Regions from separate parts of the Gordonia sp. DT101 genome, predicted to be linked through region 2. Evidence: riboswitches for the same ligand, from Rfam matches in the RefSeq annotation. Region 2 holds a riboswitch; the other holds the start of a gene.
What was found. A riboswitch is a leader RNA that binds a small molecule or an ion and turns the genes downstream of it on or off. The one in region 2 is predicted to bind cobalamin.
Positions count from the first base shown of each region.

Region 1: linked by a shared signal. The riboswitch ahead of ACLQ3I_RS12570 (FecCD family ABC transporter permease) and the one ahead of metE (5-methyltetrahydropteroyltriglutamate--homocysteine S-methyltransferase) in region 2 are both predicted to bind cobalamin.

Region 1 covers NZ_JBNCLX010000003.1:271,239-274,643, forward strand. Annotated here, with positions in the region: gene ACLQ3I_RS12565 (ABC transporter ATP-binding protein) at 1-323, opposite strand, end outside; gene ACLQ3I_RS12570 (FecCD family ABC transporter permease) at 323-1,360, opposite strand; cobalamin riboswitch at 1,451-1,664, opposite strand; gene ACLQ3I_RS12575 (hypothetical protein) at 1,711-2,238, shown strand; gene ACLQ3I_RS12580 (PepSY-associated TM helix domain-containing protein) at 2,358-3,405, shown strand, end outside.
Region 2 covers NZ_JBNCLX010000003.1:114,827-118,231, reverse strand. Annotated here, with positions in the region: gene metE (5-methyltetrahydropteroyltriglutamate--homocysteine S-methyltransferase) at 1-1,653, opposite strand, end outside; cobalamin riboswitch at 1,805-2,037, opposite strand; gene ACLQ3I_RS11860 (cold-shock protein) at 2,224-2,430, shown strand; gene ACLQ3I_RS11855 (DUF5994 family protein) at 2,528-2,965, opposite strand; gene ACLQ3I_RS11850 (hypothetical protein) at 2,980-3,111, opposite strand; gene uraH (hydroxyisourate hydrolase) at 3,311-3,405, opposite strand, start outside.

The DNA.
Region 1 (3,405 bases), 160 kb from region 2:
AGCGATCGGTGCGGCAGACGACCGGTCGCGACCACCTCCGCTGCCGTGAAGTCGAAGTCGAGCGCGATCCGCTGGGTGAGGGCTGCCACCTGACGAGCGTTGTCCCGCATGCTGATCGACGTGATGTCGCGGTCGCCCACCCGTACACGCCCCCGAGTCGGGTCGAGTGCGCGATACAGGCAACGCAGCATCGTCGACTTGCCGCTGCCGTTGGGGCCGATGATGCCCAGGAAACTGCCCGGCGGCGCGTGGACGGTCACGTCACGAAGGATCGTCGCATGTCCGATCTCGACACCCACTTCGTCGTAGTCGACCCCCCGCATCACCCCGCCTCCGTACCGCGCCGGCGCATCAGGAGCAGGAAGACCGGCACCCCGACCGCGGCCGTGATCGCACCGAGCGGGAGTTCTTGCGGTGGGACGAGCGTTCGGGCAAGCAGATCCGCGGCGACGAGGAACACCGCGCCGATGAGCGGGGTGACCACCACCAACCGGCGATGGTCGGCGCCCACCAGAAGTCGCGCCACATGCGGCACCACCAGCCCGACGAACCCGATCGCCCCACACACCGAGACCATGACGCCGGTCATGAGCGCGGCCACGATGAACAGCAGCATGCGGAATCGTGAGGCGCGCAACCCGAGTGACGCGGACACCTCGTCGCCCATTGCCAACGCGTTGAGCTGGCGGGCCAATCCTGCGACGACCACGAGGCCGACCAGCACCACCGCCGCCACGAGCCCTGCGGTGTGCCAGCTCGTCGCGGCCAGACTGCCCAACAACCAGAACATCACGCTGCGAGCGGCATCTCCGGCGGGCGCGAGGAAGACCAGCACTGTGGTCAATGCCGAAAACCCGTAACCCAGAGCGGTTCCGGTGAGCACCAGCCGCAGCGGTGTGAGACCGCCGGCCGATCTCGCGATTGCGAAGACGATCACGGTGGCGACCAACGCCCCCACGAACGCAGCGGTCGGGAGCGCGTAGACACCGACTCCGGCGAAGACACCGAACAGCACCACCGCGGTGGCGCCCACTGACGCTCCCGACGAGATACCGAGCACGTACGGGTCGGCCAGCGCGTTGCGGACCATTGCCTGCACCACGAGGCCGACGGTGCTCAGTCCCGCCCCGACCAGGGCACCGGTGAGAACGCGAGGGAGTCGCGAATCGACCACGATCCGGTAGTCGGCGGCATCCCCGGCGGTGACCACGCCGCCGGTCAGGTCGGCCCACACATAGCCGACGGCATCGCGCCACGGGACGTGTGCCGTACCGAAGATGAGCCCGAGCACGGAGATCGTCAGGAGCCCCGACACGCAGAGCACACTCAGCACGCTCACGCGCAACCACTGCCCGGTCATCCCACCTCGTCACTCACCGAGGACACACGACGACGCCGACAGGTCGGCGGCACCGACCATGTCCCACGGAGTCGATGTCGACCGCGGCACGCCGCCGCGGTCACGTCGGCAGGTCTTCGGACTCCCGGACACGGCACAGTTCGTGCCACCTACTGACGGCCGCTTCCCAGGTCATCGCTGACCCAGTGCTCCTGGCCGCTGTCGTTTCCGGTCACCGCTGCGGGGCAGCCCTGGATTCGCACCAGATTCCCTCTTACGCTCGATCCGGACGAACCGGACGAAGACCGACGCAGCACCGAACTTAGCAGCCGACTCGATCGGCCCCGCAGCGCCGTCATACGATGCGGGCCATGCATCCGCAGGCACGCGCCCTCGACAAGGTTCGGGGTTGCGTTGTCGGCGCGTCGTCGGGGGTCACCTCGACCATCGCGCACGCAGCCGCGGGCGGCGGGTTGCCCGACTCCACGGCCCTCACTCTTCTGGTCGCGGTGTGCGCGGGGCTCGGCTGGACCGCCACCGCCGCCTCCCCGCCGCGCGCCGGATGGCCGGGCCTCGTCGGCATGCTCGTCGGCGGACAGCTCGTGGGTCACCTCGCACTCGCCGCCCTTTCTCATCACCACGCCACGCTGCTGACTCCCTCGATGGCGACCTTTCACATCGTCGCCACCGTGGTGGCGGTCGCCCTGGCGATCGGTCTGGAGACCGCGGTGATCGCCGCCCTGTCGGTGGTGATCCGGGCCGTTCTCACGCTCATCTCGGCGCCAGTCGACGTCTCGATGTCCTGGAGCGTGCTGCCCGCGACCGACGACCGCCTGCGGCCCGGCCGCAGGTGTGTCCGCCCGGTGGGTACCCGGGGTCCCCCGATCCCGGCGATGTGACCATTCCTCACCCTCGCTGACCTGCTCGCGTGTCGACCACGCGCGGCGGTCGGCTCTCTGCGTATGCGCACGACCTCATCTGTCGTGCGGCGCATCCAGCTCTCGAAAGGCGGACCTCTGTGTCCCTCACCCAGGAACCACCCCGACAGCCGCTCGACTCCTCGCCACCGACCGACCCGGCCGGTCGCCGGCCCGGTGGGCGCCACATCGGCTGGGAACCGTTGGTGCGACGACTCCACTTCTATGCCGGCATCCTGATCGCACCGTTTCTGATCGTCGCGGTCGTCAGCGGAGGCCTCTACGCACTCGCACCCGGTCTCGAGAAGGTCGTCTACCGCGAGCAACTGCACACCGACAGCACGGGTCAGGCCCGCCCCGTGGCCGATCAGATCCGCGCGGCCATGGCCACCCGACCGGATCTCGCTCTCTCCGCCGTGCGTCCGGCAGCCGCGCCAGGTGACACCACGCGCGTGCTGTTCGACGACCCGTCGCTCGGAGAATCGGAGCGGATGGCGGTCTTCGTCGATCCGGTCACCGCGCGCCCGGTCGGCGAGCTGGTGAGCTACGGGAGTGCCGGGGCCTTACCGCTGCGGACCTGGATCAGCCAGTTGCATCGTCACCTCCATCTGGGAGAACCTGGTCGCGTCTACAGCGAACTCGCGGCGTCGTGGCTGTGGGTGATCGCACTGGCGGGTCTCGCGTTGTGGATTGCGCGGTATCGCCGGATGAGGCGTGACCGGAAGGCTCGGCTGATCAGCGTCGACCGTTCAACCGGGGGCCGGGCCCGCACACTGAACTGGCATGGTGCCGTGGGTGTCTGGATCGTCGTGGGGGTGCTGTTCCTGTCGGCGACCGGCCTCACCTGGTCGCGCTTCGCCGGCGACAACATCGGCGAGCTGCGTCAGGCACTGAGCTGGACGACCCCGAGTGTGTCGACCTCCCTTGACGACTCCGCCACGTCCGCCGGTGCACACAGCGGACACGGCGACCACACGCCCGGGCATGACGGCGCCGGGGGTGCCGCCGTCGCCGATGCCGTCGGACAGGTGGACTCGGTTCTGGCAGTTGCCGATCGGATCGGGGTGACCGACGACGTCGAGGTGTCCGTACCGACAGGTCCGGCGACCGCATTCACGGTGGCAGAGACGCGCCGGCCATGGCAGTTCT
Region 2 (3,405 bases):
GGTCAACGACTGTGCGTAGGTGATCCAGTCGACGGTCATCGGCGCGGGCCGGGACACATCGCCGAACAGGATCGGCGGGCGGACGCAACGGGTTCCGTACGACTGCACCCACCCGTTGGCGGTGGCGAAGAACCCGTCGAGCTGCTCGGCGAAATACTGCACCATGTCATTGCGTTCGGGCTCACCGTGCACCAGCACGTCGAGGCCGATCTTCTCCTGCAGGGCAACGACATCCGCGATCTCGGCGCGCATCCGGCGCAGGTACTCGTCCCGGTCGATCGCGCGGGACCGCAGCGCGGCGCGGGCCTTGCGGATCGCCACGGTCTGCGGGTAGGAGCCGATCGTCGTGGTGGGCAGCACGGGCAGACCTAGTCGCAGGTTCTGCTCGGCGATACGGCCCGCCGCGTCGCCGCGGGTCGCGTCTGCGTCGGTGACGGCGGCGAGCCGATCACGAACTGCATTGTCTCGTAGCCGGGTGTCGGTGTCCCGCGTCGCAAGTGCTGCCCGACACGCGTCGAAAGCCTCGGTCTCGGCCTCACGGCCACTGCGAAGCGCGCGCGACAACGTCGCGACCTCGCCGAACTTCTCGGAGGCGAAGGCGAGCCAGCCGCGCAGATTCGGATCGAGCGAGTCCTCCTCGGCCAGGCTGTACGGCACATGAAGCGTGGAGCACGAGGTGGAGACCGCGAGATCACCCGCCGAACCCAGCAGCGTGCCGAGAGTCGCCAGCGCACGATCGAGGTCGGTGCGCCAGATGTTGCGTCCGTCGACGACACCGGCGACGAGCAGCTTCTCCGACAACTCGGGGACCGCGGCCACCGTTGCCACGCTGCCCTCGACCAGGTCGACGGCGATGCCCTCGACTTCGGTTCGGGCGAGCGCTGCCAGCGAATCGCCGGGATCGCCGAAGTAGGTGGCGACGAGGATGGCGGGACGCCGGGTCACGCGGCTCAGTCGTGCGTAGACGGAGCCGGCCAGGTCGGGTAGCCCGTCGACGACGTCGGTCACCAGGGCGGGCTCGTCGAACTGCACCCACTCGACCCCGGCGTCGGTGAGGCGGTCCAGTAGTTCGGCATACAGCGGCACGAGATCGTCGATACGGGTGATCGGCACCGGTCCGTCACCCACTGCTTTCGCCAACGCCAGGAACGTGATCGGTCCCACGACAACCGGCCGGGCCACGATGCCGGCACCGTGCGCCTGCGCCACCTCGGCGAGCACCTTGTCCGGGCGAAGGGCGAAGGTGGTCTCGCTCGAGATCTCCGGTACGAGGTAGTGGTAATTGGTGTCGAACCACTTGGTCATCTCCAGCGGCACGATGTCGGCAGTTCCGCGCGCTGCCGCGAAATAGCGGTCCAGCGGGTTGTCGATGGCGGCGACTCGCGGTGGCAGTGCGTCGAGCATCACCGCGGTGTCGAGTATCTGGTCGTAGTAGGAGAACGTGTTGACCGGGATGGAGTCGATTCCGGTGGCGGCGAGCTCTTCCCACGAGCGGCGGCGCAGATCTGCGGCCGCTGTCTCGAGATCGGTGGCGGTGACCCGGTCTGCCCAATAGCCTTCGACGGCGCGCTTGAGTTCGCGATGCGGGCCGATGCGGGCCGTGCCCAGTGTGGTCGCGGTGAACCGCCGAGCGGATTGGTTCGGTGAAGACATGAGAGTTGTACTCCTGCAAACGATACGGAAGGTCCGCCGCCCTGCAGGGGCAGTCGAGCGAGCAAGCGTCGAGGATGCCGGAATCCCGGACATCGCAACCTCACCAGTTCGACCTGCGCCCAGTCCACGAGACGGCGAGCCACCGGACGCGGCGCGTCCGGTACACCTGGCAGGTCTTCGGGCTCATCGGCGGGCCTTGCCCAGCAACTGCTGAGCGGAGGCATTCCTACTGACCGTCGCTTCCCGGACCAGGGTCCAGTGCATCTGACGGCGGTCGTTCCGACTTACCGCTGCGGGACAGCTCCGGATTCTCACCGGATTCCCTCTTGGTCGGTATCCGTCCAGGACGCCGACGTCGACGCCACCCAGTGCTAGGGCTCAACATGTCCCTCGAGTGGCGAACCAACTGCGTCTTCCACCGTAGCGATGACGGTCGTCGGGCCAACACACGGGACGCCGTCAGACGGTTCACCTTCGTCACGGTTATCTCAAACGTCACAAAGTGTGCGATGATGGTGTCGCGAGTGCCACATGGCTCTCGTGTGCAAAATAGAGAGAAGTACCAGCATCATGGCTCAAGGAACCGTCAAGTGGTTCAACAGCGAAAAAGGCTTCGGCTTCATCGCTCCCGACGACAGCACCGATGGTGACGTTTTCGTTCACTACTCGGCCATTCAGGGCGGCGGATACCGCAGCCTCGAAGAGCAGCAGCGCGTCCAGTTCGAGGTCGAGCAGGGCCCCAAGGGCCCGCAGGCGACCACTGTGACCGCCATCTGACCACAGTCTTCAACAACGAACGCCGCTCGGGTTTCCCGGGCGGCGTTCGTTGTTGTGTCACAAAGCATGTGGCACTACTCCGGCGGCACTGACCGGGTCAGCCGACGGGGTTCGAGTCGGTGGCGCCGCACTGCAGCGCGGCGCGTCGGAGGATTCGCTGGGCGTCCCGGTACAGGTGGCTGTGCTCGGAGCCCGGTGAGCTCGTGCACTGACCGGCCTGCCGCAACAACGTGGCGGCCAGCGCTGACTGGGTCCTGGGCGGAATGACGAGCAGGGTCACCTCGGCGTGATCCGCGGTGATCGACATCAGCGGCAACATGTCAGGCGAATTCTCGGAGTCGAATCCGGGATAGCGCGCGAAATTGCGCCAATTCACGTCGATGCGGGTGATGGTCCCGAGCCTGCTGCGGCCGGCCGCCTGCAGGGCGGGAAGCTCCTGCGAGATCTGCGATGTGTAGGGCAGCCATGCCCCGGCGATCGGGAGTGTGAGGTCGGGTGCGAGTTGGAGACGGGTCGGACCGAGTGCGAGTGGCACGGTCTCGCCGCCGCTCAGTCTCGCCCGGCGGAGTAGGGGTTGTCCTGTGCGTCGGAGAACTGGAGCTCAGAGGTGGCCGTGGTCGCCTGCACGGCCGCATGAGTGGTGTCGGTGCAGTGCGAAAAAAGGTTGGAATCGTTGGACATCGGATATCCGTTCGGAGAGGTGATCGGTGGAGTCCGGCTCGAGAGCGTCGATCCACCGCCGACTCGGTCCGCGCGATTGCGTGGACGCGACATGACGTCGGCTTCATTTCGACTCTACCCCCTGCCCTGTGGCGTCCGTCGCATTCGGGGCACCGGTGGCCGGGCCCGCAGGGAGCGGACGCGCCGCCGATGTGCTCGGTCAGCTGCCCCGGTAGGTCGTGTAGGAATACGGACTGAGCAGCACCGGGACGTGGTAATGGCGGGCGGGGTCGTCGACTGCGAAACAGATGTCGA